3 regions of the Ensifer sp. R-19 genome follow, and region 3 is predicted to be linked to each of the others. Evidence: riboswitches for the same ligand, from Rfam matches in the RefSeq annotation. Region 3 holds a riboswitch; each other region holds the start of a gene.
The links. A riboswitch is a leader RNA that binds a small molecule or an ion and turns the genes downstream of it on or off. The one in region 3 is predicted to bind thiamine pyrophosphate.
Positions count from the first base shown of each region.

Region 1: another riboswitch for thiamine pyrophosphate. It lies ahead of thiD (bifunctional hydroxymethylpyrimidine kinase/phosphomethylpyrimidine kinase); the one in region 3 lies ahead of thiC (phosphomethylpyrimidine synthase ThiC).
Region 2: another riboswitch for thiamine pyrophosphate. It lies ahead of thiO (glycine oxidase ThiO); the one in region 3 lies ahead of thiC (phosphomethylpyrimidine synthase ThiC).

Region 1 is NZ_CP184570.1:305,060-315,137, reverse strand. It holds gene ACN9MO_RS20910 (hypothetical protein) at 1-398, shown strand, start outside; gene ACN9MO_RS20905 (hypothetical protein) at 409-2,628, shown strand; gene ACN9MO_RS20900 (glycosyltransferase family 4 protein) at 2,625-3,926, shown strand; gene thiD (bifunctional hydroxymethylpyrimidine kinase/phosphomethylpyrimidine kinase) at 4,082-4,891, opposite strand; TPP riboswitch at 5,143-5,245, opposite strand; gene ACN9MO_RS20890 (hypothetical protein) at 6,255-6,536, opposite strand; gene ACN9MO_RS20885 (amidohydrolase) at 6,658-7,812, opposite strand; gene traA (Ti-type conjugative transfer relaxase TraA) at 8,128-10,078, opposite strand, start outside.
Region 2 is NZ_CP184570.1:1,972,622-1,982,699, forward strand. It holds gene ACN9MO_RS28310 (adenylate/guanylate cyclase domain-containing protein) at 1-848, opposite strand, end outside; gene ACN9MO_RS28315 (amidohydrolase family protein) at 1,020-2,705, shown strand; gene ACN9MO_RS28320 (thiamine phosphate synthase) at 2,747-3,352, opposite strand; gene ACN9MO_RS28325 (thiazole synthase) at 3,349-4,122, opposite strand; gene thiS (sulfur carrier protein ThiS) at 4,126-4,323, opposite strand; gene thiO (glycine oxidase ThiO) at 4,320-5,291, opposite strand; TPP riboswitch at 5,452-5,572, opposite strand; gene bioB (biotin synthase BioB) at 5,969-6,985, shown strand; gene ACN9MO_RS28345 (8-amino-7-oxononanoate synthase) at 6,982-8,127, shown strand; gene bioD (dethiobiotin synthase) at 8,124-8,762, shown strand; gene ACN9MO_RS28355 (adenosylmethionine--8-amino-7-oxononanoate transaminase) at 8,759-10,027, shown strand; gene ACN9MO_RS28360 (beta-ketoacyl-ACP synthase III) at 10,024-10,078, shown strand, end outside.
Region 3 is NZ_CP184570.1:2,122,052-2,132,129, reverse strand. It holds gene ACN9MO_RS29060 (glutathione S-transferase family protein) at 1-268, opposite strand, end outside; gene ACN9MO_RS29055 (helix-turn-helix transcriptional regulator) at 359-1,078, shown strand; gene ACN9MO_RS29050 (dicarboxylate/amino acid:cation symporter) at 1,158-2,483, opposite strand; gene ACN9MO_RS29045 (sensor histidine kinase) at 2,712-4,580, shown strand; gene ACN9MO_RS29040 (sigma-54-dependent transcriptional regulator) at 4,584-5,948, shown strand; TPP riboswitch at 6,044-6,172, shown strand; gene thiC (phosphomethylpyrimidine synthase ThiC) at 6,263-8,083, shown strand; gene ACN9MO_RS29030 (hypothetical protein) at 8,297-8,812, shown strand; gene ACN9MO_RS29025 (Zn-dependent hydrolase) at 9,035-10,078, opposite strand, start outside.

The DNA.
Region 1 (10,078 bases), 580 kb from region 3:
TTCCCAAACCCGACGAACAGGCTGCCGAAGCCCTGATCGCCGCTCCACTGGCAAAGGTCCTCGACAAGCTCGACGTGTTGATGGCGGCACAGCGTCAACTCCAGGTCTCGCAACGCTCGGCCATCCGCCAGAAGCTCGACGATGGCGAGGAAGGCGAAGCTGCGGGCCTTGCAGCAGTCAGTGACGACGTTGCTAGCCTGCGTACAGAAATCACCCAACGATTGACCGATCTCGACGTGCACCTGATGCGTCTCGATGGGGTTGTGGCTGGTATGGAAAAGAGCCTCAATGCCTTGAAGCAACGCTCGAACGGAGACTTGAAGCCAGCATTTCTGCTTCTCTTCGTGCTTGCGGGCTTTACCGCAGGTGCGATCCTGACGCTTCTCCTGCGGACCTGAGGGGCGCATCATGCCCAATCAGGAGCTTTCCCTTTCGCCGAACCCGGCACCGCTTGCCCGGATCATGCGCAGCGGACGGATTGTGGTGTGCCCGATCGACGAAGCCTTGCTGCTGGTCATCGGCGCCGGCGGCCCGATGGCCGATCAGCTGCCGGTCGAGATCGACGAAGATCCCGCGACCCAGGCGATCGCTGCCATCATCGGCTGGCGGCTTTCCACTCCACAGGCCACCGCCACCCATGGTTTCGCCGCGCTCATCCCGGTCGATCACGCGCGTGGCATGCCGGCAACGCTGCGCTTCGGAAGGGAAGGTAGCGGCAAACGTTACGTCGTTGCGCCCCGCACCGTGTCGACAGGTGACGTCGCCGCGATGCTGAAAGAGCTCGCCGGCCCGCAGGTCGTTCACGTGCTTGGCCGCCTGGTGGACGTGTTGATGAAGCCGCCGCTCGACCCACGGAAGCTGACAGCGATCACAGCCCTCCTCAAGGCGGGAACCGCGAAAGACGGCTACATAGAACTGCTCGGTGAGAGCCACGATGATGCGATCGCGCTCAAGGGTTGGGCGCATGACATTGCTGCCGGCGTTAGCCGGATCATCATCCGGGCCGAAAACGCATCGGTCGCCGAGTGCAGCATCGCGGTTTTCCCGCGCAACGACGCACCGGAAGATGCGGTCGGCTTTCTGGGCCTCCTGTCTGCGGATGATCTGCCGCGGGCGCGTGACATCCAGGGCATTTTCTATCGTGGCCGTGGCGCCTGGCGCTATGCACCGGTCCACGAGCGAAAGTTCGTTGCTGGCCCCCTTGAAACGCCAGGTCATCTTCGCGCGATGCTGCTCCAAAGCCAGAGCTCGCCGCAGGTGCTGTTGCGCCTGCGCGAAGCAGCCAACGGCTTTGACGGTACAGAAACGATCTCAAGTCTCCCCGTTCCGGTCCGGCTCGGTGTCGACGCAGTCTATCAGGGCGATGAAGGCGCCTTCCTGATCTCGGGCTGGATGCTTGATCCGGACGATCATGTGCAAAGCGTTCGGCTGCGTCGGGGGCGCGCTGAAGCGCGTCTTGATGGCGCCTGGACCCGCACGGAGCGGCTAGACGTCGAAGATGCCTTCGTGGACCGCCCGGAATTCAAGGGCGCGATATCCGGACATCGCCGTTCGCACGGTTTCATCGCTTTCGCGGATGGCCTCGTCGGCGATCCGGCAGCACCCCTTCACCTCGAAATCACCCTTCGCGATTCTCGCCGCGCCTATATGCCGCTTCACCCGACACGGCTGTCGGCAAGGCATTCGGCGCTGCGGCTGCTGAACGCTATCGATCCGACCAGTTGGGCCTTGCCCGATATCGTCGATCGCCAGGTCGTTCCGTTCATCACTGCGGCTCGCGCTGATGCTCCGACCATCGAGACCGTTATCGACATTGGCCGCTTCGGTGAGGCTGTGGGGGCGGCAATCCTTGTCGCCGTGGGAGAGGCCGAGGAGGATTTCGCCGCGCTGTTGGGGCTTCTGGCACTCGATCCACATACGCGGCAGGCGCCGATCGTGCTCGTCCTGCAATCGGAACAGTTTCGCCGGCGCGCCGCCGGCATCCGGCGACTTGCGGAATTCTATCACTTGCCGCTGCGCCTTTTGTCCGTCGAAGGTTCAGTCGATGCCAGCGACCTGGCGCGGACTGCGGCGCAGGCCGTCGACAATGAGACCGTCATTCTGCTGTCTGCCTCCCTTACGCCGGCCAATCCCGGTTGGTACCAGACGCTCGTTGCGAACTATGAGACAAAAAGCGGAAGCATCATCTCGCCGACCCTTGCCTATGAGGATCATTCGATCCGCTGGGCCGGCAGTTCGTCGCTCGATCGTGCGGACCATCTGCAGTCGAGCCGTTATGCCGGTTATCCGGTCGGCGCTGTGAACCGCCTGAAGCTGACGCGGGTGGCGACCGCGTCGCTCGAGTGCTGCATCATGCCCCGCAAGGCGCTTCTCGACGATACCGGCCCTTCGCCGGCTTATCTCGGTGCGTCTCTCAATGGGCTGGATCTTGCCTTGAGGCTGAGCCGCAGGGGCTACGAATCCTATTGGCTGCCCGCCTTGCAGATGCTCGGGTCGGATGAGGCGTTCGGTGCCGTTTCGGCAGCCACGGCCAGGTACGTGGAGCGTGTCGATCAGACGCTCTTTCGTGGCCGCTGGATGCAGACCGTCGAGCCAGACACCACGACCCACAATGAGGTTTCGGCATGAGTGACAAACTCCGCGTGCTGGTCGTCTCGCACGGCCACCCGACCCATTCATTGGGCGGCGCCGAGATCGCCTCCCATGGTTTGCACAAGGCATTGAACGGCCTGCCGGGGATTGAATCGATCTACCTCGCCCGCGTCGGCAATCCCGTGCCGCGCCACGGCGCATCGGCGCTGATGAGCCTTCGCCTGGCGATGGACGAAGTGCTCTACCATGCCGAGGACTTTGATCATTTCTTCCTGTCCAACGGCGATACCGACGCGATCCGTCGCGACCTCTTGCGCTTTGTGGGAGACATCAAGCCCGACATCGTCCACTTCCACCATATCATCGGCTTCGGGCTGGAAGCGCTCTATGCGGTGCGCGATGCTCTGCCGAAAGCGCGCATCGTCGTGACCTTCCACGAGTACCTGCCGATCTGTCACAACCACGGGCAAATGGTGAAGCGGCCCTCGGGTCAGCTTTGCAATGGCGCTTCGCCAATCAGCTGCCATACGTGCTTTCCCGAAATCCCGGTTTCGCGTTTCGTACGCCGCGAGCAGTTCGTGCGGGGCATGCTGAACCTTGCCGACGCCTTCATCGCCCCGAGTGCCTTTCTCGCTAATCGCTATGTCGAGTGGGGCATCGCTGCCGACAAGATCTTCGTGATCGAAAACGGCATCGTCCTGGGTGAAAAGACGCCGGCGCGTGAATTGCCGGCGCCGACGGCACGTCGCAATCGTTTTGCCTATTTCGGGCAGATGACCCCCTTCAAGGGCGTTCACGTGCTGATCGACTCGGTATCGCGCGTGCCCGACGATATCTGGGGTGACGATTCCACGCTGATGATCTTCGGCGGCAACCTCGAGCGTCAGCCGGCCGAGTATCAGGACCGGGTCGCGAAACTGATCGAAGACGCTGGCCGCCGCGTCCGCTTTTACGGCTCCTACCAGAACCAGGACATGCCCAGGCTGATGCGTTCCGTCGACTGGGTTGTGATGCCTTCTGTCTGGTGGGAAAACTCGCCGATCGTGATCCAGGAGGCCCTCCACCATGGGAGGCCGATCATTTGCTCCGACATCGGCGGCATGGCCGAGAAGGTTCGCGATCGGCTGGACGGCTATCATTTCCGCTCCGGCAGCGCGCAAGATCTTGCTGATCGACTGATCGATGTGCTGAGCACGCCAAGGTCATGGGACAACCTCAAGGCAACCCTCAGGCGCCCGATGAGCCATGTCGACTGCGGCCGCGAACATATCGCGCTTTATCGGAAACTGCTCAAGGAGGAACAGTCGGTTCACCCGAGCGCCGCTGTGGCCTGAACCGAAAAGCGCTCCGTCCCGGCACTCACCTCGCATTTACAAGCGGCCGACTTCCCGACTCGACGGACATTCCATTGCTTATCGGGCAATGGAATGTCCTGTTTTTTTAAACGTCCACTTGAATGGTGGAACCGGCGCCAAGCGCCGGAATGGAATTAATCACCGCTCGGGCCCCACCACTGATGGAAGTGATGAACCGGTCCCCGCCCCTGCCCGATTTTGAGCGCCGATGAAGCAACAAGCGCCTCATGCAGATAGGTCTTGGCGGCGACAACCGCCTCCTCGAGGGTGCGGCGACGGGCGAGACCAGCCGCGATCGCGGCAGATAGCGTGCAGCCAGTTCCATGATCGTTCCTTGTCTCGACCCGGGGTCGCGACAAGCGCAGGGAGGTATCCCCGTTGAAGAGGATATCGACAGCTTCGTCGCCCTTGGCATGCCCGCCTTTCATGAGCACGGCGCGCGCACCAAGCTTCAGCAGCATCTGCGCCTGGCGGCCCATCTCTGTCTCATTCTCGGCAACGCTGCACCCCGTCATCAGTGCCGCTTCGGGCAGGTTCGGCGTCACGATAAGCCCAAGCGGCAGCAGCTCCCCCTTGAGCATCGCGATCGCATCCGGACGCAACAAAATGTCACCTGAAGTGGCAACCATCACCGGATCGATGACCGCCAAATGCCCGTATTGCTTCAGGCCGGACGCGATCGCCGCAATCGTCTCCTGACGGGACACCATGCCGACCTTCACCGCGCCAACGGCGAGATCCGAAAACAAAGCATCGATCTGAGCTGTAACGACAGCCGGAGAGATATCCTCAACGGCCGTCACACCTCTGGTGTTTTGCGCGGTGACGGCCGTGATGACGGTGGCACCATAGACGCCGAGCGCCGAAAACGTCTTCAGATCCGCCTGGATGCCGGCCCCCCCACCGGAATCCGAACCAGCAATAGTAACGGCGATGGCAGTCATGCCTGGCTCCGCTGAAATGTGGAAGCGGGTCCAAATATGGCAAACGCGGTCTCAAGCCACCGGCTCAAGCACGCGCAAACTGAGGTGGGTCTTCCATGCAACCTCGAAGAATCCGACAGATTGAGCCGATGGGTCGGTCGTCCCGCCCCCAGGAGTTCTTCGTCGCTACATTCTAAACGGCGTATTGGCACCAACGATCTCCCGAAACCAAAATCACGGAGATCCAGATGAACGGCGAAGACGCGGGGTGCCAGAGAGGCCCTTGCCGTTCCTACGCCGGTATGATCCGGATCAGGTTCAAGGGTCTGGCTCACCGCCATCTCAGCACTGTCAGGTGCGCCCCTCGGCAGGCATGAATGCTATGGGAGCGTGACAGGGGATGTCAATTGCTTGAGTTTAGCAGGCCCGTATATGCGTCGGCTCGACGCGGAAGACGGAGGACCTGAAAGGAAACAACCAGCAAAAAGGCCCCTTTTGCCTCGAAAGCATAAGGAGCCTTCCGTCTGAGCGTTCGACTTCACAGACCTTGGCAGACTATCCACCTGAAGGCCGTTAAGGCAAGGGGATTTCGAACGCGAGCCTATGCAATCCCGGGCGGCGGGCCTTCCACGCATAACGATAGATGTTAGGCGCCTCATCGCATCATATCACCGCAATGCTTTGAGAATTGCACTTGCTCGGTCCAAGGCGGCTTCCGCTGCACGCGGTTCGAGTGTGACAGACAGAATATCGCGGTGTGCCATTGCGAGCACGACCTGCAACACTTCATCAGGCCAGCAGAACGAGGTGCCATCCGTTGGGGCCGCGATCGCCGGCTAGCCAATACTTTGCCGTTCGGCCACTCGCGCCTGTCCAGCGCATGATCGTCTTTATCGCACGGCCTCCCCCACCCAATTCGTGACGCAGCGCCGCCGCAACGGCGGCAAAGTAATCGTCTCTAGCGGCGCGCGCTGATGCTAGAACCATTGTGCCCGTATTCAGAACCATACTGCCCACCTCCCCAGTCTATACTCCGGCATTCTGACCTCAATTCACACGTGATATACCGGCACGTCATGGTTATCGGTTGGACTGAGAACGGCGACGAACAACCGCCCTCGGACGAGCAACCCAAGGTTCGCGCGGCGATCTACGTTCGGATGTCGACCGAGCATCAGAAGTACTCGACCGACAACCAGATCGCCGCCATCGAGCGCTGCCCGCCAAGCGTCGCTTCGAAATCGCGTGGACATACGCCGACGAAGGAAAAAGCGCCAGATATCTTGGCAGAGTTCCAAAAGATCTCGGAGCTTCGGAAGGCAGCTTAGGAAACCGGTCCCTGCATGTTGCTGAACGGCTGCAGGAAATTTCTGACCGCAATGTTCTATTTAGCTGTCCGCTTAGTGCACTGGTTCTCTCGCTTGATGCAAGCTATCTCCGCCGTCGAGCATTCGGCAACGCCGTTGACGATCGCGCAATGCGAGCACTGGTCGGTGAACTCCAGGCAATCCGGATTGGCCTTGATGAAGTCCTGCAGACTAACATTCTCAGTCTGTCGCGGCTCAGGAATGATATCTGCAACGGGCATATCCGCCGCGTAAGCGCTCGCCACTCCCGCCATGGCAATCGCGAGGCAAACCGCGTCACGGAAGCTGAAATGGCTCATCCATTTGGTCCTCCTGAAGGCAAATCCGGACGCGGCGCAAACGGCTCTCCGTCGGGAATTGCGCAATTTCTGAGAGTGCCATCACAACAACCGTTGAGCAAGCGACCTTCCGGCGCTGCCCTCACCCCAACTCGTTGCGGATCGTCCGCATGAACACCCGTGCGCCCATGCCGATCAGCTCGTCAGGAAAATCATAGTCCGGATTGTGCAGCCGCGCGTGGTTCTCGCCGGCGCCAAGGAAGAACATCGCCGCGGGCGCCACCCGCCCGAAGAGCCCGAAATCCTCCGAGCCCTTCATCGGCAACACGCCCTCGCCGTGATCGTGGCTGACGCCCTCCTCGTCCATGGCGCGTTCCAGCGCGATGACTGCCGCTTCCGCATTGCTGCATTGGTGGAACACGTCCTCATAGCCGATCGTAACCTTCAGCCCCGCAGCCTCCGTCTCCTTGGCAACCAGCGCCTCGGCGCGGGCCACGAGATCGGCCATGCGTTCGTCGGTCAGCGTCCGCAGCGTCGCCCAGATCTCGGCATAACCGGGGCTGATGCCGAAGGCCGCCTCGCCGAGGCGGGCATGCGTCACCGTCACCAGCGTATAATCCTCGTCGAGCGGCCCGTTGTTGCCGAGCGCCGTCAGGCCGGAAAGCAGCGCGGCAACAGCGAAAGTCGGCGCAATGCCGTCCTCCGGCGTCGAGGCATGCGCCGTCTTGCCGGACAGCGAAATGCGCATACCGCGCGAAGCGCAATTGACCGGACCGGTGCGCAGCGCCGCATGGCCAAAGCTTAATCCCGGAAAGTTGTGCAGCGAGTACACGAGGTCCGGCTTGATCGCCGCAAATTTCGGATCGGCGAGCACGGCCGATGCACCCGCGCCGTTCTCCTCCGCCGGCTGGAACATCAGGATCGCGCGGCCCTTCACCGGCCGCTCGCGCCCCAATCCCTTGGCGAGCGCCATCAGGATTGTCATGTGCCCGTCATGGCCGCAGAGATGCCCCTTGCCCGTGATCTCCGAGCGATGTCCGATCTCCGAAATCTCCTCGATCGGCAGCCCGTCTAGCTCGGCCCGCACCATGATGGTTGGCCCCGGCTCCCGGCCTTCATAGATCGCCGCCACCCCATGCCCGCCAAGACCTGATATCACCGCATCCGGCTTCGTCTCGACCAACGCCGCAACGATCGTTTCCGCCGTCTCCCGCTCCTCGCCTGAGACCTCCGGTCGCCGGTGCAGTTCGCGCCGAAACGCCACGAGCGCCTGAAGTTCACTGTCAATCAGAAACATTATGGTACTCCACGAAAACTCCGCGCACTCGCCGAAGCCCCCGCGTCTTGGAGCTGGATCACGGCTCTCTCCATCAGCCTGGACGCGTCGGAAGCCTCACGTTAGACCACCTCGGCGCTTCAATGGAAAGCCTAGAGCGGCGAGCGATACCAACCATATGATCGCGAACCGATTTGATGCAACGGACCTTGTTGTTTCTCCAGCACGACCAGCGGCGGACCGACCGAGCTATTGAGAACAGAGACGCGATAGCTTGTTGCCCTTTCCGGCCCTGCTTTGTGAGAAACGCCATATCCGTTCACCACGCGCGTTTCGTCATCTGGGCGACAACCCTTGGCTCCTGGTTTGCCGTAAAGACGCTGTCTGCTTCAACGCGACGGACACTCGTTCATGGGCAGCAACTTGCTGTATTGTCCGCAACAGACTCCAGACCGCCCGCAGATCTTCCCTTTGGGCCGCGGTCATCCCAGCTGCGACCTCTTTGAAAACCGATCCATTGGCATCTTTCGCCGCAATTACCAGAAAAGTGCGCTCACCAAACCTCTCGGTCACGGCCTTCGAGAACCGTTCAAGCTCGGCTCTCACCTTGCTGTCGGCATGCACAACGTGGAGAGCAATTTGCGCATCATTGCGGCCGATCGCATCTCGCGCCTCCGTGAGAACCTTCCTCGCCTGTGATGAAAGCGCCGGGATGTCGATCGCGAGCTTCGTTCGCAGTTTCTGCTCTTCCGCTTGGTATTTCTCTTCTGCTTGGCGACGAAGTCGAATGTAGCTCTCAAGGTCCCCTGAAAGGGCAGGTACGTTGGCCAGGGCGCGTGCGCGGTCCTGTTTGTCAGCCCGCCACGCGAGCATGCCGCTACTTCCTTTGATGGCACCAAACGTCTCTGGGCGACGTGCGATCTTGGCGAGAGTTGCCCTGGCCACGTCTCCGTTCTTAAGCATGGCCTCGACGTCAATCGCATTGAAGGCCGTCTGTGGATCAGAGTAGACGAGCCGAAAACGCAAACTCACGTCCTCCCACTGGCGTTTCAAACTCACATCGGCCGCAATCCTCTCCTCGATTGTCTCGGCTATTGTCTTCGGGAAGGTTTTGATTCCGGCCAGCATCGGGGCTTTGTCGTCGCCTGTGCCGGGCTGCTTCATTTGGGCGTCCGATGCGGCGAGCAGAATGCTATGGCCGATGGTGGTCAACCTCTGAACAAGGTCGCTGAGCCGCTGCTTCTGTCGCACAGTCCATTCGATACGATCACGAACGAGCGTTCGTGCCACTGCCACCAAATGCAAACCTCGTAACTCGGCGAAGCGCAGGGCATGCCGGTAGAGGGAACGATCTGTATAGTCGAGCGTTGATTCCTTTGCGTTTGTGCGCGACAGCACTGAAACCAGCCCACCAGCATTTTCAAACGAGCGTCGTCCATAGTAAACCGCCAGTTCTTCGCGGTGTCGTGTCATTCCGACATAAGCGAGATGTCGATCGAGTGAGAGCGAGGCTAGTAACTTCACATTATCGACCGTGGCACCTTGGCTTTTGTGTATCGTGGTAGCGTAACCAAGATCTACGTTCGGGTATATTCGGCTCTCGATGGTCACAAGGCGGCGATAGCCAGGCTCACCGACCTCCACAACGATCCGATTAAGGCGAGCTTCGAGTACACGCCCGATCATTCCGTTTTTGACGTTTAGTATCCCGTCGTTTTTCAAGAAAACGATCTGGTCGCCCGGCGCGAAGTGGCGAACGCCCTCTTGCGTCGCAAACGGAAGCCCTTTTCCAACCACACCGCGCTCGACCAGTTTACCACGTGCCTTCTCGTTCAATGTCCGAACGTCGCGACGTAAATGCGCGAGTATCAAAGAGGTTTTTGTTGGATTGTATTCTCTGTCCCAATCGGCGATTAGCGCTTCTACTGCTTCGGCTTTCAGCCCGGTACTGACGATTTTGTCGTGGGCTCCGTAGGCACGGACCGCATCCCCAACTTGTCCGCGAGCGAGAGCCTGTGACGCCGTTCGCATCCAAACTTGGCGTTGGCGGTATATAGTATCTAGTTCAGAGTAACCGACGCGCTCCACAATGGCGCGAAATGGTGCACCCGCCTCGATTGGCTGGAGTTGATCCGGATCGCCAACCAAAACAAGTTTCGCGCCCTCCTTGGCGGCGGTCTCGATCAGGGACGCCATCTGCCGCGACGAGACCATGCCCGCCTCATCAAGAATGAAAACTGTCTTGTTGTTGAGGGTAGCGTTTCCCTCGGCCCAACGCCGCTCCCAA
Region 2 (10,078 bases), 150 kb from region 3:
AGCTTGTTCAACCGATCGAGATCCGTATCGAGATCGCGCCCGACGATATGCACGAAAAGCGCGGTCACGATCCTGAGGTCTGCGAGCCATTGTGAAAGCGGTGAGAGCAGGCGGCTGCGCAGCGAAAGCGGTAGATAGGCTTCAAGCCGGTCGGTTGCGGAGCCCGGCTGAGTGCGGGGCGCTTCCTTCGTGGTCGAGCAGGGCTCGATGCTTTCGAGGCGTGTGGTCCCCTCCCGGTTCAACCCGCCCTTGGCGCGCCTGCCGATCAGCTGCCACGCGGCATCGGAGACGAGAATTTCTCCGGCGTCGCTCAGTTGGCCGCCATGATCGGCCTGGGCCAGGCAGTCGCCTCCGACGATCAGCCAACGCTGGTCCGCGCGCGGCAGCAGATGCAGCAGCGTGATGGCGCCGGCACCGACGGCGATGCGCAGTTGAAGCGCGTCTTCGGGATTGCCCGGCCCGCCGATTTGCTCGCGGATACGTTCGGCGCAATAACAGCTGCGCCAGGCCGTCTGTTCGAGCTCATCCGGGGACGGTGCCCGCCAGCCGGCAATCAGGCTGTCGCCGGCGAAACTCAAGACCGTGCCGCCATGCTCCTCGATATGGGTGATGAGCTCGCCCATGAAGGCGTTCAGAAGCAGGCTGACGCGTTCGGCGCCGGCAGCGCGGTCGCTTTCGGACCATTTGGCGGTCAAACGCGTAAAGCCGGAGATGTCGGCGAAAAGCAGCGAGCCGAGGAAGTCTTCCCGTACGGGGGCAGCCGATTCCGTTGCTGCCGGGGAGGACCATTGGACCAGGGCTCCGGACAGGTAACGTTGGAACTCATATTTGCCGGCGCCACCAACCACGCAAAATTCTCCCCAAGATTTTAGAGTAACACGCCTCCTGTCTGACTGAAAGTCGACTCACGCTGATCTACGGGACCCCAGTAACGGCAAGTAAATATCTGTTTCGCGCGGCTTTCGGACGGAGTAATGTTTGCCCGATTGTTCGAGGGGGTCTCGCAACAGGAGGGGACAATGGAGGTCGACTGGGCTGGTCCGGTTGCCGCCGTGACGCGCCGCGATGTCTTGCGGCTGGTTTCGGCGGGCGTGCTTGCAAATGTGCTTTCCGGATGCCGGCATCTGCCTTTGCCCGGCGCCTGCAGTCTCAGTCATCCGATCATCGACGTCCATTGCCATTTCTTCAACGCGGCGGATGTGCCGGTGGATGGCCTGGTTCGCTACGTGGCGCTGCGGGAGAAGATGCCGGAGAAAAGGCTCTCCGCGAACGCTGAGGAGGCGAAGGGGCTGGAAAATGCCCTGGTGGTCTTTCTCGTGACAGCGCTTGGCGATGTCGCGCCCAAAGCCAAACATGAACTTGCTGTTCTGAAAAAAGGCGCTCGGCGCCTTTCCGACGCCGAGCTCGCGCGGCGCAAGGACGAGCAATTGCGCGTCGCGGTAAGGGATCTGATCGCGCGCGCAGGCGAGCAACGATCGACGTTTTCGAGGCGCAGTCTTGGCGAATCCCCTGACTATGACGGTTTGCTGCGCCAGCTCGGCGGAACTCCCGATCTGCCCCAGACATTCCAGCGGCGTTCGGGCGGCGGCGTGAGTGAAGCGGATGTCGATACCGTCGCCACCGCCGCAAAGGCGCACGACCAGATCGGAACCTATCTTTCCTTCGTCCGGCTGATGCAGGACTACCGGGAAAACCTGGCGGAAGCCTATGTCAAGATCTTCGCTTCCAAATGTCGGCTCTCTCTGATCACGCCGAGCATCCTGGACTTCGATAAATCGCTTCACGGGACATCATCGCCACAGCGCGACCAGATCGACGTCATGGACGAGGTCCAGCAGATCGTCACCAGGAAGCACGGCATCCGCATGCACAGCTTCGTCGGCTTCGATCCGCATCGGGAAGCGCAAAGGCCGGGTTCATCGCTGGCAAACGTCCAGTACGCGATCATGGAAAAGGGCTTCATCGGTGTCAAAATCTACCCGCCGATGGGCTTCAAGGCATGGGGCAATGCGGATCCGGCGATCGATGGCGCGCTGAAGCGGCTCTACGCCTGGTGTCGCGACAACGATGTGCCGATCATGGCCCATGCGGAAAACAGCATCGGGGCCGGCTGCGGCTACGGCAATCTTGCAAGCCCCGCCTATTGGAAGAAGCTGCTCGACACGAACCAGTACGATAAGCTGCGGATCAATCTCGCGCATTTCGGCGCCTTCGATGAAATCCTGCGCCCGGGGGCGCCGACAGGCGTGATGGTCTCCTGTGCCCAGGACAAGTTTTCCGGGCCGCCGACCTGGGAAGAGATCATCGGCAGGACGATCGATCACGAGCGTCGCCCGAACCTGTTTGCGGATCTGAGCTATCTCAGCGAACTGGTCAGCAGCGACGACAAGAATCTTCACACGAAGATCCGGCAGCTGTTGGACGAATGGCTTGATGATTACGACCCGGACGCCCGCCATCTCATGTTCGGCACCGACTGGTCGATGATGGCGCTGGAGAAGGACTACAACGCCTATGTTTCGAGAATAGTCGAGCAACTGACGCTCGCCAGCGTCAGCGACGAGCACCAGCAGAATATCCTCTGGAGGAACGCTTCCCGCTTTCTCGGTCTCGACCGGCCCGGCAAAACGCGCGACCGGCTTACCGCCTATTGCGACAAGCACGGCCTGGGTTCGGCCTGGCTTTCAGAACTGGCGATTGCCTGAGGCAGAGCCACGGCGTCAGGTGATCCCGCTGTTTTCCTCGATCAGCGCCACGGCGCCGTGCGTGCAATCCACTCCCGCGTCCGCCCCTCTGGATCGGCATTCAGCGTGATATCGGTGACGACCGCGGCGCTGTCGGCGCCATGCTCGAAGACGCCGGCAATCCGGTCGATATTGAGGCCGCCGATCGCAACGAGCGGCAGCGGCGTGACGCGCTCCCGCCAGGCGGAGAGGCGCGGCAGCCCCTGCGGATCCCATTTCATCTGCTTGAGGATCGTCGGATAGATCGGTCCGAGCGCGACATAGTCGGGTTTGGCGGCAAGCGCCGTCTCCAGCTCCCTCTCGTCGTGGGTGCTGAGGCCGAGCTTCAGGCCGGAAGCGCGGATTGCGGCAAGATCCGCATCCGCGAGATCCTCCTGGCCGAGATGGACGAAATCGCAGCCTTCGTCGATTGCGAGGCGCCAGTAATCGTTGACGACGAGCTGGCACCCATGACGGTCACAGATCGCCTTGGCCGCGCGGATCTCATCGCGAAGCTCTGCTTCCGGACGGTCCTTGACGCGAAGCTGCACCAGTTTCACGCCGAGCGGCACCAGCCGCCCGATCCATTGGGCACTATCGACGATGAGGTAGAAGGGGTCGAGTTTCACGCGAACACCGCCTTTCCGATGACGGGCGTGGAGGGAACGGCAAAATCGCGCGGTTCGAGCATGCCCGCCTCGAAGGCATCGCGTCCGGCGTCGATTGCTCGGGCGAAGGCGGAGGCCATGAGGGCCGGTTTCGTTGCCCCGGCGACGGCGGTGTTGAGCAGAACCGCGTCGAAGCCGAGTTCCATCACTGTCGTTGCGTGTGAGGGCCGGCCGATGCCGGCATCGACGATCAGCGGCATATCCGGAAAATGGGCCCGCATGGCGCGCAGCGCCGGGATGTTCTGTGGCCCCATGGCGCTGCCGATCGGCGCGCACCAGGGCATCAGCACCTTGCATCCGGCCTCGACGAGGTGCTCGCCGACCACGAGGTCGTCGGTCGTGTAGGGGAAGACCTCGAAGCCTTCGGCGCAAAGAATGCGTGCTGCTTCGACCAGCCCGAAGACATCGGGCTGAAGCGTATCCTGATGGCCGATGACTTCGAGCTTGATCCAGTTGGTGCCGAAGACCTCGCGCGCCATCTTGGCGGTCAGCACCGCCTCCGACACCGAGTGGCAGCCGGCGGTGTTGGGCAGCACGTGCACGCCGAGCGACCGGATCAGGTCGAAGAAAGCGCCGCCCTGACGGCCGCCGGCGGTTTCGCGGCGCAGCGAAACCGTGACAATCTCGGTCGCCGACGACCGAACCGCGTCTTCGAGCGCGGCAGGCGAGGGGTAGCGGGCGGTGCCCAGAAGCAGGCGGGAACGCAGTTCCTGTCCATAAAGCGTCAGCATGTCTCAGCCTCCTTTCATCGGCGAGAGAATTTCGATCCGGTCGCGATCGCTGAGGGAATGGGCCGAGCGGTCGGCTCGGTGCACCAGCTCGCCGTTGACGGCGGTGGCAAGCCAATCCCCTTCGAAGTCGAGTGCGGCCAGGAGTTCGGCAAGGGTCGTGACTGTGAGTTCGTGATCCTCGCCGTTGACGGTCAATTTCATGCGGCGTCTCCCTTCAGGTTCTGGGCAAGGGCAAGGTTCGCCGCTTCCTCGGCCAGGGCCGGTGAAAGCAGGAAGCCGTGGCGATAGAGCCCGTTGAGCGTGATGGTGTTTCCGGCGCGCATGACGCGCGGCAGATTGTCGGCAAAGGCCGGCCGGACGCCGGTGCCGGTTTCGAGAAGGCGCGCCTCACCGAAGGCGGGGTGAAGCGCATAGGCTGCGTTCAGCAACTCCATCAGCGAACGGGCGGCGATCGGACCGCCGTCGTCGGTTTCGATCATGGTCGCGCCGCACATGAACAGACCATTGCCGCGCGGTACGATGTAGAGCGGGATGCGCGGGTGGATGAGACGGACTGGCCGCGACAATTCCACTTCACCGGTCTGCAGATAGAGCATCTCGCCGCGCACGCCTCGCAGACCGGTGGTGCCGCCGATTCTTGCGCCGCCGCTACAGTCGGCGATCAGATCGCTGTCGCTGCTATTATCCGCCTCGCCGATGAAGGCGACGCTGTGCTCGACGAGCTTTTGCCGCAGCAAGACAAGCGCCCGGCGCGGGTCGAGATGCGCCTCGCCGGGGAAGAACAACGCCTCTCGGAAGCGACCGGCAAGCGCCGGCTCCAGCCTCGCGATCGCTTCTCCGTCGAGCCATTCGAAGCCGGACGTGCGCGAAGCGAAGCGTTTGAGTTCGCCGACGTCTCGCGGCGGAGCGACGACGAGGGTGCCGTTGCGTGACACTTCGCCCGGAAGCGCGCGGTCCCACCAGTCGATGGCGCCGATGCCGCGCGTCAGCACCGTTTCCTCGGCGCTCTCGCGTTCGCACCAGGGCGCCAGCATGCCGCCGGCAAACCACGACGCCGCCCCGCGGAAGTCTGGCTGCCGCTCGGCAACGGCCACCCCGACGCCACGGCCGATCAGCTCATGTGCCAAGGTCAGCCCGACGACGCCGGCGCCTTTGATCAGGATGCGCATGGTCAATGCGCCCAGCTGCGGCGAGCCGAACGTCGGTCTGAAGGAAGCAGAATCGCGATGAAGATACGCATTGCCGAGGCTCCATTGTTGGAGACCCAGTTCGGACCGGAAGAGAGGGAAGGACGCCTTGCCGAGATCTGCTCGCGCGAACGCGAATGCGGCAGCGATGTCTGCACCGTCCCTACGCCAGTATGAACTGGATCAGGTTCAACGGGTCACTGCGCCGCGGAAACCGCCTAGCAGAATCTCAGCCCCTTGTCGGGACACCCCTGGTGAATGCTTCAAACTGAGCGGCTGGATCGGATTTTGTCAAGGGCTGCCGGTGTGTACCTCGTGCGCAAAAAATTATCTATAAAAAGTGGAAGGACATGTGTTCTTGAGGCTCGCTGGTGTCGGTAGCGGGCATCGGTCGAGAGATCTACGGCTAGTGCAAGGCGCAAGGTCCCGAAAATCCGGGCATCTGGCCGTTGCTGTCATCGCCATCAGCTGATGCCGCCGAAAGTCGCGGTATTTGCCCTTCTGGTTGCACCAGTTGAAGCACGCAAAGGCACGCTGTGATTGAATTGTTAGAGTAAACTCTCCTTCTGGATGGTTGCTCGATGCAGTGTCCGTGAAAATTATAGATAATAATGCATTCTATCTATTTTGCTCTGCCGCAAACAGGGAAGTGAACGAACATGCTGGATACAAACAGTTCGACCGAGCCGACCTCCGGAGCCACCAAATCCGCCAAAACCGGTTGGATTCTGGCCGACGCACAAAAAATCTATAATTTGCCATTCAACGACCTTCTGTATCGTGCGCAGTCCGTTCACCGCGCCCAGTTCGACCCCAATGCCATCCAGATGAGCCGCCTGCTCTCGATCAAGACCGGCGGTTGTGCCGAAGACTGCGGCTATTGCAGCCAGTCGGCGCACTACCCGACGGGGCTGAAAGCGTCGAAACTGATGGAAGTCGAACGGGTTCTTGCGGAAGCACGGAAAGCGAGGGACGGCGGCGCGACGCGCTATTGCATGGGCGCCGCCTGGCGCAGCCCGAAGGAGCGCGACATGGAGGCGATCGTCGCCATGGTCCGGGGCGTGCGGTCGCTCGGCATGGAGACCTGCATGACGCTTGGCATGCTGACGCCGGAACAATCCGGGCGGCTCGCAGATGCTGGGCTCGATTACTACAACCACAATGTCGATACGTCGGAGCGCTTCTACGGCGAGATCATCACCACCCGCAGCTTTGCCGACCGGCTGGAAACGTTGGCGAACGTCCGCGATGCCGGCATCAAGGTCTGTGCCGGCGGTATTCTCGGCATGGGCGAGACGGCTGACGATCGGATATCGATGCTGGTGACGCTTGCCAATCTGCCGGTGCCCCCAGAAAGCGTGCCGATCAACATGCTGATTCCGATCCCGGGCTCGAAGCTTGCCGATGCGGCGCCGGTCGATCCGATCGATTTCGTTCGCACCATCGCCCTGGCGCGCATCCTGATGCCGCAGTCGCATGTCCGCCTTTCGGCCGGCCGCACCGATATGAGCGACGAGATGCAGGCGCTCTGTTTCTTTGCCGGCGCCAATTCGATCTTCGTCGGCGAGACGTTGCTGACCGCCGACAATCCCGGCGAGGACCACGACGCGGCACTCTTCCGTCGCCTGGGACTGAAACCGATGGCATCAGCGGCAAAACAGGACGCGGCCGAATGAGCGTGAGCCTCTTCGCTCGCCAGGAGAAGACGCTTTCTGGCCTCGAACGCAAAGGGCGTCGGCGCGAGCTTGTCGCGGTTGGTGGCGTTGACTTCACCTCCAACGACTATCTGGCGCTCGCCGGATCGCCGCGTCTGAAGGCCGCAATTGGCTCAGCGATCGACCGCGGCGTGCCGGTCGGATCTGGCGGTTCGCGGCTGTTGCGCGGCAACCACAGGGAACATGAGGCGCTGGAGGCGGAGGCGGCCGCCTTCTTTGGCGTGGAGCGAACGCTGTTCTTCGGCAGCGGCTATGCGGCCAATGCCGCCTTGTTTTCGACGCTGCCGCAGCGCGACGATATTATCGTCCACGATGCCCTGATCCATGCGAGTGCCCATGAGGGTATCGCCGCAAGCAGGGCCGGTGCGATCGCGGTCAAGCATAGCGACGTTGACGCCTTTGCCGATGCGATCGGTGCGTGGCGCAAGCGCGGCGGCATGGGACATCCGTGGATTGCCGTCGAAAGCCTCTATTCGATGGACGGCGACCGGGCGCCGCTTGCAGACCTCGCCGCGCTCGCCGATCGGCATGATGGATTTCTGGTGGTCGACGAAGCGCATGCGACCGGCGTCTTCGGGCCAGATGGCCGCGGTTTGACGGCCGAATTGGACGGCAGGGAAAATCTCGTCGTGCTGCATACCTGCGGCAAGGCGCTCGGCGTTTCCGGCGCCCTCGTTGGCGCAAACGCCGTGCTTTGCGACTATCTCGTCAACCGTGCTCGCAACTTCATCTATGCGACGGCGCCTTCGCCGCTCATTGCCGCCGCCGTCCGCGAGGCTCTTGTGACGCTCGTGGATGAGCCTCGGCGGCGGGCGGAGTTCGATGATCTCAGGACCTTCGCCAATCGCGTGTTCACCGAAACCCTCGGCATCGAAGGCAGCGGCTCGCAGATCCTTCCAGTCCCGGTCGGCGACAACGGTCGCGCCGTGAGGATTGCCGCGCGGATGCGCGCCGAGGGTTTCGATATCAGGGCGATCCGTCCACCGACCGTTCCCGAGGGGACGGCGCGGCTCCGGATCGCGATCACGTTGAATGTCGACCGGCCGATGATCGCGCGCATGTTGGAGCGCTTGAAGGTGGCGATGGTCGAGGAACGGCCATGAGGCCCCGTTTCGTCATCACCGGCACGGATACCGGCATCGGCAAGACGATATTCTCCGCAGCGCTGACCGACGCGCTTTCCGGTTGCTACTGGAAGCCGGTGCAGTCGGGGCTCGATGAAGAAACCGACAGCGAGGCTGTAGCGCGGCTCGGTCGGATCCCGCCCGACTGCATCCTGCCTGAGACCTATCGGCTGAGGACACCGGCTTCGCCACATCTGTCGGCGCGGATCGATGGTGTGTCGATCCGGCCTGAACATCTCTTGCCGCCCAAGGTCGACCGCCCGCTCGTCATCGAGGGGGCAGGCGGGCTCCTGGTGCCTCTCACCGAGCGGAGCGTATTTGCCGATGTGTTCGCGCGCTGGCAAATCCCGGTCATTCTCTGCGCCCGCACGGGGCTCGGCACGATCAATCACACCTTGCTGTCGCTCGAGGCGCTCCGGCGCCGTGCGATCCCGGTCCTGGGTGTCGCCTTCATCGGCGACGAGCAGGCGGACAGCGAGGCGATCATCGCGGAACTCGGGGAGGTTCGACGGCTTGGACGGCTGCCGCTGCTTGACCCGTTGACGCCGGAACGGCTGCGGCAGGCGTTTCGCGAAAATTTCGACGTCGACGATTTGCTGGAGGTGCCGGCATGAGAAACTCCACCGTCTGGTATCCCTTCACCCAACATGCACTGGAGCCGGCGATGCGACGCGTCGTCCGGACCGAGGGCGCCTATCTCATCGACGAAAACGGGGCGGCGATCCTCGATGCGATTTCGTCCTGGTGGGTCATCACCCACGGCCACCGGGATCCCGCCATCATGGAAGCGATCCGCGCCGCCTCGCAAACCTACGATCAGCTTATCTTCGCCGAATATACGCATGCGCCGGCGGAGAACCTGGCGCGCGGGCTGATCGAGATCGCGCCACCCGGGCTCGCCCATGTGTTCTATTCCGACAGCGGCTCGACCGCGGTCGAAGTCGCGCTGAAGATGGCACTTGGTTTCTTCCACAATCTCGGCCGGCCGCGGAACCGCATCTGTGTGCTCGAACACGGCTATCATGGCGATACGATCGGCACGATGTCCGCGGGAGAAAGGGGCGTCTTCAATGCGCCTTACGCACCGTTGCTCTTTGCCGTCGATCGGCTGACGTTTCCGGAGCCGGCTCAAGAGCAGGCGACGCTTGATGCCTTCGAGGCGGCCTGTGCCACCGGCGAGGTCGCGGCCCTGTTGATCGAACCACTGCTCCTCGGTGCAGGCGGCATGAAAACCTACCCGGCTTCCGTGCTTGCCGAGTTGAAACGGATTGCCGAACGGCACGGCAGCCTGTTGATCGCCGACGAGGTGATGACCGGATGGGGACGAACGGGCAGTCTGTTTGCCTGCGACCAGGCCGGCATCACGCCCGATATTCTTTGCACCTCGAAGGGACTGACCGGTGGCGCGCTGCCCTTGGCGGCGACACTCTGCACGGCCGAGATCTTTGAGGCGCATCTCTCGACAGATCGACGCAAGACGTTCTTTCATTCCAGTTCCTATACGGCCAATCCTATCGCCTGCGCGGCAGCGCTCGCCAATCTCGCCGTCTGGAAAGAAGAGCCTGTGCGAGAACGTATCGACGCGTTGACGGAGCAGCAGCGTCGGCATGTCGCTCGGTTTGCAGGCGACACCCGGTTCAGCGATACGCGCCAGCTTGGAACGATTGCTGCCCTTGATCTCAAGGTTCCGGCTGGCGGCTATCTCTCCGAGATCGGCCCGCGGCTCAGGGCCTTCTTCCGCGAGCGGCGATTGCTGATCCGCCCGCTCGGCAATGTCATTTATCTGATGCCACCCTATTGCGTGACCGCCGATGAGCTCGACCGGGCCTATGGCGCGATCGACGAGGCGGCATCGCTTTTCGCGGCAGGGCGGCTGTGAGCGCCGCACGGTCATCTCGCGTTGTCGGTTTCGGCCATGCCGTGCCGGCAC
Region 3 (10,078 bases):
CGCCGACAGGCGGCGCCAGCTTCTTTTCCGGAAAGAGATCGGTCAGATACTGAATGATCGCAATGCTTTCCCACAGCACGACGCCGTCATGAACGAGTAGCGGCACCTTGCCTTCCGGATGCGGGTTCGCCGGGTCCTTCCGGCCACTGCCGTCGCCGCGGGTGATGTCGACGATCTTGATTTCGACCTTGTCGAGGGCGTCGAGTTCGCGAAGCAGCGTGATGATGCGCGACGAGCGCGAGCGCGGGGCGTGAAAGAGCGTCAGCATGATGAAGTCCTCGGTTGCGTTAGCGAATGCGGAACCTATACAGTTGCCCAACTGTCAGTTTCCGTCAGTAGGCTTCGTCTATCTTCAGTCATGGCCCGTAGTGATCGTTTGTTCCGCCTGCTGCAGGCGCTGCGCACCCTCCCTTCCCCGGTGACGGCCGCTCGGCTCGCCGAGGAGACCGGTGTGTCGTTGCGCTCGCTTTACCGGGACATCGACAGCCTGCGCGCCGCCGGCGCCGTCATCGATGGCGAGCGGGGCTTCGGCTACCGGCTGACGGAGGACATCGCCTTGCCACCCCAGACCTTCACACGTCTCGAAATCGAGGCACTGGTGCTCGGCCTCGCCGAAGTGCAGCACATGGGCGAGCCTGATCTCGCGGCCGCGGCAGGCGCTGTGCTTTCGAAGATCACGGCGACGCTGCCCGACCGGTTGCAGCGCCAGGCGCTGCACGCCGCATCGCAGGTCTATCGCTTCGAACGCCGGGATCCACCGGTGGCCGATGTCAGCCTGCTTCGCGAAGCCTGCTGGCAGGAGCGCGCGGTCGTCATCGGCTATGTGGACGCTGGGCAACAGAGGACCGACCGGCAGGTGCTGCCGCTGGCGATCGTCTATCTGGAGCGGGTGCTGGTGCTGCTCGCCTGGTGCTGCCTCCGGCAGGACTACCGCAAATTCCGCGTCGATCGCATCGCCGATGTCCGCATGGCGGACGAGAGCTTCCGCCCGCGCCGGGTGCCGATGCTTAGGGAGTTCATCGCCTACTTGAACGGTGGTGCGCCTGATAAACCGAAGATGACGCTGAGCGGGCAATGAGCCCAAACGACGACGCGGCCCGTGTTGCCACGGGCCGCGTTCGGACTGCGCTTAGGCAGTCATGCCTTGGGAGGCAAGCTTATTCGGCCGGCTGCAGTGCCGGCTGCGGCAGCGCTTCCGGCGTGCGACCACCAAGGACAGCCGCCATCTGTGCCTCGTCCAGCTCGCCTTCCCACTTCGCAACGACGATCGTCGCGACCGCATTGCCGACGAAGTTGGTGAGTGCGCGGCATTCCGACATGAAGCGGTCGATGCCGAGGATGAGTGCCATGCCGGCAACCGGAACGGCGGGAACGACCGAGAGCGTTGCGGCCAGCGTGATGAACCCGGCGCCGGTGATGCCGGCGGCACCCTTGGAGCTCAGCATGGCGACGAGCAGCAGCAGCACCTGGTCGCCGAGCGACAGTTGGATATCCATGGCCTGGGCGATGAAGAGGGCCGCCAGCGTCATGTAGATGTTGGTGCCGTCGAGGTTGAAGGAGTAGCCGGTCGGAATGACCAGGCCGACGACCGAGCGCTTGCAGCCGGCCTTTTCCATCTTGCTCATCAGGCCCGGCAGTGCCGCTTCCGACGAGGATGTGCCGAGAACCAAGAGCAGTTCTTCCTTGATGTAGCGGATCAGCGCGATGATCGAGAAGCCGTTGTAGCGGGCGACGGCGCCGAGAACCAGGAAGACGAAGAGGAAGGACGTCAAGTAGAAGGTGCCGATCAACATCGCCAGATTGGCGATCGAGGCAACGCCGTATTTGCCGATGGTGAACGCCATGGCGCCGAAGGCGCCGATCGGGGCGGCCTTCATCAGGATGCCGACGAGCTTGAAGACCGGCAGCGTCAGCGCGTGCAGGAAATCGACGACTGGCTCAGCCTTCTTGCCGACCATCGCCAGCGCAAGACCGAAGAGCACGGAGATGAACAGCACCTGCAGGATGTCGCCATCGGCAAAGGCACCGACCAGTGTCGTCGGGATGATGTTCATCAGGAAGCCGGTGATCGTCTGCTCATGTGCCTTCTCGGCAAAGGTCGTCACCGCCTTGGCGTCGAGCGACGCCGGATCGATGTGCATGCCGGCGCCCGGCTGAACGACATTGGCGACGATCAGGCCGATGATCAGCGCCAGCGTCGAAAAGGTCAGGAAGTAGATCATCGCCTTGCCGGCGACGCGGCCGACCTTGGCGAGATCGGTCATGCCGGCAATGCCGGTCGCAACCGTGAGGAAGATGACCGGGGCGATGATCATCTTGACGAGGCGGATGAAGGCATCGCCGAGCGGCTTCAGCTCGGTGCCGAGCGACGGATAGAAATGGCCGAGCAGGATGCCCGCGGCGATCGCCGCCAGCACCTGGACATAGAGATGACGATAGAAAGGTGTCTTGCCGCGCGGTTCCGCGGATTGGTCGATAATCATGATATCCTCCACTGGACCCAGTCCGGCGTCATGCCGGGCCTCCCGGGTCAATTTCCGATGCGCGACAGCTCGGGCTGTCATGAGGATGTCATTTGCAACGGGCGTGCCAGTTCTCTGCGGCGAGAGCCAAGCCCTTGAATCGACGTGGATGTTTCGTTCACACGGCTCGACACGCACAAAGAGTTGAGCGGATTTCCGCACAGGTCACCTGGAAGTCTGAGCGAAAAAATGCACAATCGCGCCATGTTCAGTGCCCTATCCGCCCCCCTCAACCTGGCAGATCTCGACCGGTCGATGCGCCGCACCTGGCTGGTGTTCGCCGGCCTCGCTCTGGCGCTGCTCGTCGCCGGCCTTCTGTTCGCCGGTGAATATGGACGCAACCAGGCGCTCGAAACCGTCGACGCCCAGAGCCGGATCGATGCCAATCTGAAAGCCTCGCTGCTGCGCGCCGTGCTCGAACGTCAGCGCTCGACGCCGCTGGTGCTGGCCGACGACGTCGAGGTGAAAGCAGCGCTTTCGACCCGCGACGGCCAGGCGCTGCAGCGGTTGAACGAGAAGCTGCAGGCACTTGCCGCCAACACGGACGCCGCCGTCATTTATGTGATCGGCAACGACGGCGTCGCGGTCGCCGCCAGCAACTGGCGTGAGCCGACGAGCTTCGTCGGCAACGACTACGCCTTCCGCGAATATTTCCGCATGGCGATGCGGGACGGCAAGGCGGAGCATTTCGCCATGGGCACGGTCAGCAAACGGCCGGGACTCTATATCTCCCGGCGGGTGCAGGGGCAGGACGGCCCGATCGGCGTCGTCGTCGCCAAGCTCGAGTTCGACGATGTGGAAGCGGAGTGGCTCGCCTCCGGCAAGCCGGTCTATGTTACCGACCGGCGCGGCATCGTGCTCATCACCAGTTTCCCGTCCTGGCGCTTCATGACCACCAGAACCATTCCGCGCGATCGTGTCGCTGCGATCCGCGACAGCCTGCAATTCGGCGATGCCTCGCTGCTGCCGCTGCCGTTCCGCGACATCGAGCCGACCAGCGACGGCTCCAGCGAGCTGCATGCGCTGCTGCCCGGCGACAGCGAGCGGCGGTTCCTGCGGGTCGAAACCATGGTTCCGACCACGAGCTGGCGGCTGGAGCAACTGGCGCCATTGGATGGGGCGGTCTCGGCGGCAACCCGCGAGGCCCGGCTGATTGCGCTGGCCGTGATCGTGCCGCTGCTTGCGCTTGCGGCCTTCCTCCTGCGTCGTCGCCAGGCCCTGACCTTGGTTGCGACAAGGGAGCGTGCCGCGCGCGATGAACTGGAGCACCGCGTGGCGGAGCGCACCCAGGATCTCAGCCTTGCGCGTGATCATCTCGAAACGGAGATTGCCGATCACCGGCGCACCGGCGAGAAGCTCCAGGCCGTGCAGCAGGAACTGGTTCAGGCCAACCGTCTGGCGATCCTCGGCCAGGTGGCCGCCGGCGTCGCCCACGAGATCAACCAGCCGGTCGCGACCATCCGCGCCTATGCCGACAATGCCCGCACCTTCCTCGACCGGGGGCAGCAGCAAACGGCGGTGGAGAACCTCGTCAGCATCGCCGAGCTGACCGAAAGGGTCGGTACCATCACCGACGAACTCCGCAGCTTTGCCCGCAAGGGCCGCTTCGTCGCCGAGCCGACACCGATGCGCGAGGTGATCGAGGGCGCCTTGATGCTGCTTCGCAGCCGCTTTGCCGGCCGCATGGATGCCATCGTCATCGACCTGCCGGAAAACGGGCTCAGCGTTTACGGCAGCCGCATCCGTCTTGAACAGGTCCTGATCAATCTGCTGCAAAATGCCTTGGAGGCACTCGGCGAGCGCAGCGATGCCGAGATCCGCGTGCGCTGTGAGGAGGACCCTTCCGGCACGGTCTTGCTTGTCGTTACCGACAACGGCCCCGGCATACCACAGCATATCCGCGAGGATCTGTTCACGCCGTTCAACACCTCGAAGGACGAAGGGCTCGGCCTTGGACTCGCCATCTCCCAGGAGATCGTCGCCGACTATGGCGGCGAGATATCAGTCGAAACCAGCGACAAGGGCACCGTCTTCACGGTGCGCCTGAAGAGGGCCTGAGCGATGCAGCCATCCGTCTACCTCATCGACGACGACAACGATCTGCGCAAGGCGATGACGCAGACGCTGGAGCTCGCCGGATTCGCCGTCACTTCGCTTGCAAGCGCCGCCGAAGCCTTGGGAACCCTCGACGCGAATTTTGATGGCATTGTCGTCAGTGATATCCGCATGCCCGGCATCGACGGGCTGCAGCTCTTTCGCCGCATCGCTGCCTTCGATGCCGACCTGCCCGTGATCCTGGTGACCGGCCACGGCGACATACCGATGGCAGTTCAGGCGCTGCAGGATGGCGTCTACGACTTCATCCCAAAACCCTTTGCCGCCGACCGGCTGGTGCAGAGCGTGCGCCGCGCGCTGGAAAAGCGCAGTCTCGTCATGGAGAACCGCGCGCTCAAACGGGCGGCCGAAACGGCCGGCGACAGCCTGCCGCTGATCGGCCAGACGCCGGTCATGGAGCGCTTGCGCCAGACGATCCGGCACATCGCCGACACGGATGTCGACGTGCTCGTCGCCGGTGAAACCGGCAGCGGCAAGGAGGTGGTCGCGACGCTGCTCCACAATTGGAGCCGGCGCCGCGACGGCAATTTCGTGGCGCTGAACTGCGGCGCGCTGCCGGAAACGGTGATCGAGAGCGAACTCTTCGGTCACGAACAGGGCGCCTTCACCGGCGCCCTGAAGAAGCGTGTGGGTCGCATCGAACATGCGAGCGGCGGCACCCTGTTTCTTGACGAGATCGAGGCGATGCCGCCGGCGACCCAGGTCAAGATGCTGCGCGTTCTCGAAGCCCGCGAGATCACGCCGCTCGGCACCAACCAGGTGCGCCCCGTCGATATTCGCGTCATCGCCGCCGCCAAGATCGATCTCGGCGACCCGGCCCAGCGCGGGGACTTTCGTGAAGATCTCTACTTCCGATTGAACGTCGTAACGCTGTCGATCCCGCCGCTGCGCGAGCGCCGCGATGATATCCCGCTGCTCTTTTCGCACTTCCTGACGCGGGCGGCGGAGCGCTTCAAGCGGGACGTGCCTCACGTCTCGCCGGCAGTGCAGCAACACCTGATGACCCATGCCTGGCCCGGCAATGTGCGCGAACTCTCACATTTTGCCGAACGCGTGGCGCTCGGCGTCGAAGGCCCGCTGGGACAGCCGGTTGCGCCAGCAGAACAGCCGGGTTTCGCGCTACCGGAACGGCTCGAACGCTACGAGGCAGAGATCCTGAAGGAAGTGCTTCGCGCCCAGCGCGGCGACGTCAAGGCGACGATCGAGGCGCTCGGTATTCCGCGCAAGACATTCTACGACAAGCTCCAGCGCCACGGCATCAACCGAGCCGACTATGCGGAGCGCGGCGTTCCGGAAAAATCCGGCAGCTAACTCTCGTCAGCGGCCAAAATACACCCAAAAATTGCATCTTCGTCGACGGGCGAATTCGCGCTTGACGACCCGTGCCGTTCGATGGCTATCTCTTGGGCATTCACCAGGGGGGTCCCGCAAGGGGCTGAGATTCTGCTGGATGGCCGGCTTACCGGCTGTGGCGCAGTGACCCGTTGAACCTGATCCAGTTCATACTGGCGTAGGGACGGTGCAGATATCGAAGCCAGGATTCCGTGCGTCCAGCACCTGGCGGAGCGTCTTTCATCCTTCCGGCATCAGAACTGGGTCTCCAATCGCAAACTTGGAGCCTCGTCATGAATATTGCCACAAAGCCCACCCCTCTCACGGTCACCCAAGGCCCGCTTCCCGCCTCCCGCAAGGTCCACAAATCAGGCATCCTCCACCCGGATATCCGCGTGCCGATGCGCGAGATCGCGCTGCACCCGACCTCCGGCGAGCCGCCGGTTACCGTCTACGATTCCTCCGGCGCCTATACCGCCGACGATGCGGAGATCAGCATCGAGGCGGGGCTGCCGCGACTCCGTCGCAACTGGATCGTCGGGCGCGGCGACGTGGAAACCTACGAGGGGCGCATCGTCCGTCCTGAAGACAACGGTTTTGCCAGCGGCGACCGGCTGACGCCGACCTTCCCGTTCCAGCACGCGCCGCTCAAGGCGACTGGCGGCAAGGCGGTAACGCAGCTTGCCTACGCCCGCGCCGGCATCATCACGCCGGAGATGGAGTTCGTGGCGATCCGCGAGAACCTCGGCCGCGATGCGGCACGCGCGATAGCTCGCGACGGCGAAAGCTTCGGCGCCCATATCCCCGACCATGTGACACCGGAGTTCGTGCGCCAGGAAATCGCCAGCGGCAGAGCGATCCTGCCCGCCAACATCAACCATCCGGAATCCGAGCCGATGATCATCGGGCGGAACTTCCTGGTGAAAATCAACGCCAATATCGGCAACTCCGCTGTCACCTCGTCGATGGCCGAGGAGGTCGAGAAGATGGTCTGGGCGACGCGCTGGGGCGCCGATACGGTCATGGACCTTTCGACCGGCCGCAACATCCACAACATCCGCGAATGGATCATCCGCAATTCGCCGGTTCCGATCGGCACCGTGCCGCTCTACCAGGCGCTGGAGAAGGTCAATGGCATTGCCGAGGACCTCAACTGGGAGGTTTATCGCGACACGCTGATCGAGCAGGCCGAACAGGGCGTCGATTATTTCACCATCCATGCTGGCGTACGCCTGCACTACATCCCGCTCACCGTCGATCGCGTCACCGGCATCGTCTCCCGCGGCGGCTCGATCATGGCCAAGTGGTGTCTGCATCACCACAAGGAAAGCTTCCTCTACGAGCATTTCGAGGAGATCTGCGACATCTGCCGCGCCTATGACGTCTCCTTCTCGCTCGGCGACGGATTGCGCCCGGGCTCGATCGCCGATGCCAACGACGCGGCGCAGTTTGCCGAACTCGAAACGCTCGGCGAACTCACCAAGATCGCCTGGGCGAAGGATTGTCAGGTGATGATCGAGGGCCCCGGCCACGTGCCGATGCACAAGATCAAGGAGAACATGGACAAGCAGCTCGCCGTCTGCGGCGAGGCGCCGTTCTATACGCTTGGGCCGCTGACGACGGACATCGCTCCGGGCTACGACCACATCACGTCAGGCATCGGCGCTGCGATGATCGGCTGGTTCGGCACCGCCATGCTCTGCTACGTCACGCCGAAGGAACACCTGGGCCTGCCCGACCGCAACGACGTCAAAGTGGGCGTCATCACCTACAAGATCGCCGCCCACGCCGCCGATCTCGCCAAGGGTCACCCGGCCGCCCAGGTGCGCGACGACGCTCTCTCGCGCGCCCGCTTCGAGTTCCGCTGGGAGGACCAGTTCAACCTCTCTCTCGACCCGGAGACGGCCCGAAACTTCCACGACGAGACCCTGCCGAAGGAGGCACACAAGGTCGCGCATTTCTGCTCCATGTGCGGCCCGAAATTCTGCTCGATGCGGATCTCGCACGACATTCGTGCGGAAGCGCAGAAGGAAGGGCTGGAGGCAATGGCCGCGAAATACCGCGAGGGCGGCGATCTCTATATGCCGGTCGCTGAGGTCGAAGCTAAGAGTTAAAGCGCAACACGTCGGGAGGGACGCCTCACAGTCCCTTCCGACGGCAAGGCGGATGCTGGGCCTTGGGCGAATAGCTTGCCCCCTCATCGGTTGAACGATATGTAAGGCTCACGCAAAAGTCGCCGCCGGCGAACCCGTCGCTCACGCCAAGCTGCCGTCTTCTGCGGCGCTCTTGCAAGACGATGAAAAGACGCCGTTTACGAGGAAAGAGACTTGAGGACACGCCTGCTGAGACTGACGGCCCTGTCGATAGGCGGCCTTGCGGCACTCGCTGGAGATCTGCCACGCCTCGACGACAGCGGGCGTTTTGCCGCGGGTTTTTCCTGGATTTCCGCCGCCCATGCGGACGACGCCGATGTCGGCGGGAATGGTGAAAATGGCGCTGATGGCAGCGACCAAGGTGGCGAAAACGTCGGGAGCGGCGGAAGCAACGGCACAGAGGGTGGCGGCGATGGGGGTGGTGGCGATTGGGGCACCGGTGACGGCAGCGGCGTAGGCGGCGTTCCCGGCGGCACCGGCGCAGGCGGCGGAGGTGCTGCCGTCATCGACAGCGATAGCCACAGCGAGCCCCACTCATCGATGCGCGACTCACGGGATTACGGACCAAGCGGCAAGGTCTGGCACGGCGGCAGCAATTTCCTTAACCTTTTCCGCCAGACGCCGGAAAGGCGCTTCGAACGGAGCCAGCCTGAATCGTCTGCCCGGCAGAAGACCGTTGACACGAAATGAGAGCCTTGAAGACAGGTCAACTTCGTCGCAACGGAGGGGGACCTGCGCTATTTCTCGAAACCGGACTCCGGATGTGCGGTAGGAACGGGTTCTGACGCGCGAGAACAGATCAGCCGGCGTCAGAGCTTTACATTCGAGATATGTCTATCCCGATCACGACCTGCCGGAGTGTGGCGGCGGAGTTACGGATACAGAGCATCGTCTTTCTCGCCGCGAGTATTCCTAACTGCCTTTCCAGCCGCTGCAAGCAATCCGCTCGACGACATCGAGCAGCACATTCGCCCCGGCAACCAGATCATCCGCCTCCGTGTGTTCGCGCGGATTGTGGCTGATGCCGTCGCGGCTCGGCACGAAGATCATCGCCGTCGGCGCGATGCGTGCGATCATCTGCGCATCGTGGCCGGCGCCCGAAGTCATGCGCCGGCTCTTCAGGCCCCGCGCCTTCGCCGAAGCCTCGATCGTGGCGACAATGCCCAGATCGAAGGCGACCGGCTGGAAACGCGCCAGGCGCTCGACCGATATCTCGACACCCTCTTCAGCGGCGACACGCAGGAGGAAATCCGCAAGCGCCGCCTCCAGCGCCTGCAGCCGATCCTCGTCCGGGTCGCGCAGGTCTACGGTGAAGACCGCCCGCGACGGAATGACGTTGATTGCGTCCGGCTCGAAACGCATGGTGCCAATGGTCGCGACGCTCGGAGCGTTCGAGCGGGTTATATGATCGCGCAGGAAAAGGCCGATGCGGGCGGCCGCAAGCCCGGCGTCACAGCGCATCGCCATCGGCGTCGTGCCGGCGTGATTGGCGACACCGTCGATCGTCACCCGCTGCCAGGAAATGCCCTGCAGGTTTTCGACCGCGCCGATTGCAAATCCCTCGCGCTCCAGCACCGGTCCCTGCTCGATATGGAGCTCGACATAGGCGTGGGGGATGAGGAAGCCCGGTTCGACATTGCCCGCATAGCCGATCCGCGCGAGTTCCTCTCCCAGCACCGCGCCATCTGTGCCGACGGTCGCAAGCGCCTTCTCCACCGGCAGCCCGCCGGCATAGACGAGCGAGCCGAGCATGTCGGGCGCAAAACGCACGCCCTCCTCGTTGGTGAAGGCGGCAACGACGATCGGCCGGGCCGGCGTCAGACCGCGCTCTCTCAAAGTTTCGATCACTTCGAGCGCGGCAATCACGCCGTAACAGCCGTCATAGATGCCGGCATTGATGACCGTGTCGACGTGCGAGCCGAGCATGATCGGCGCCTCGCCGGCATTACCCTCGTC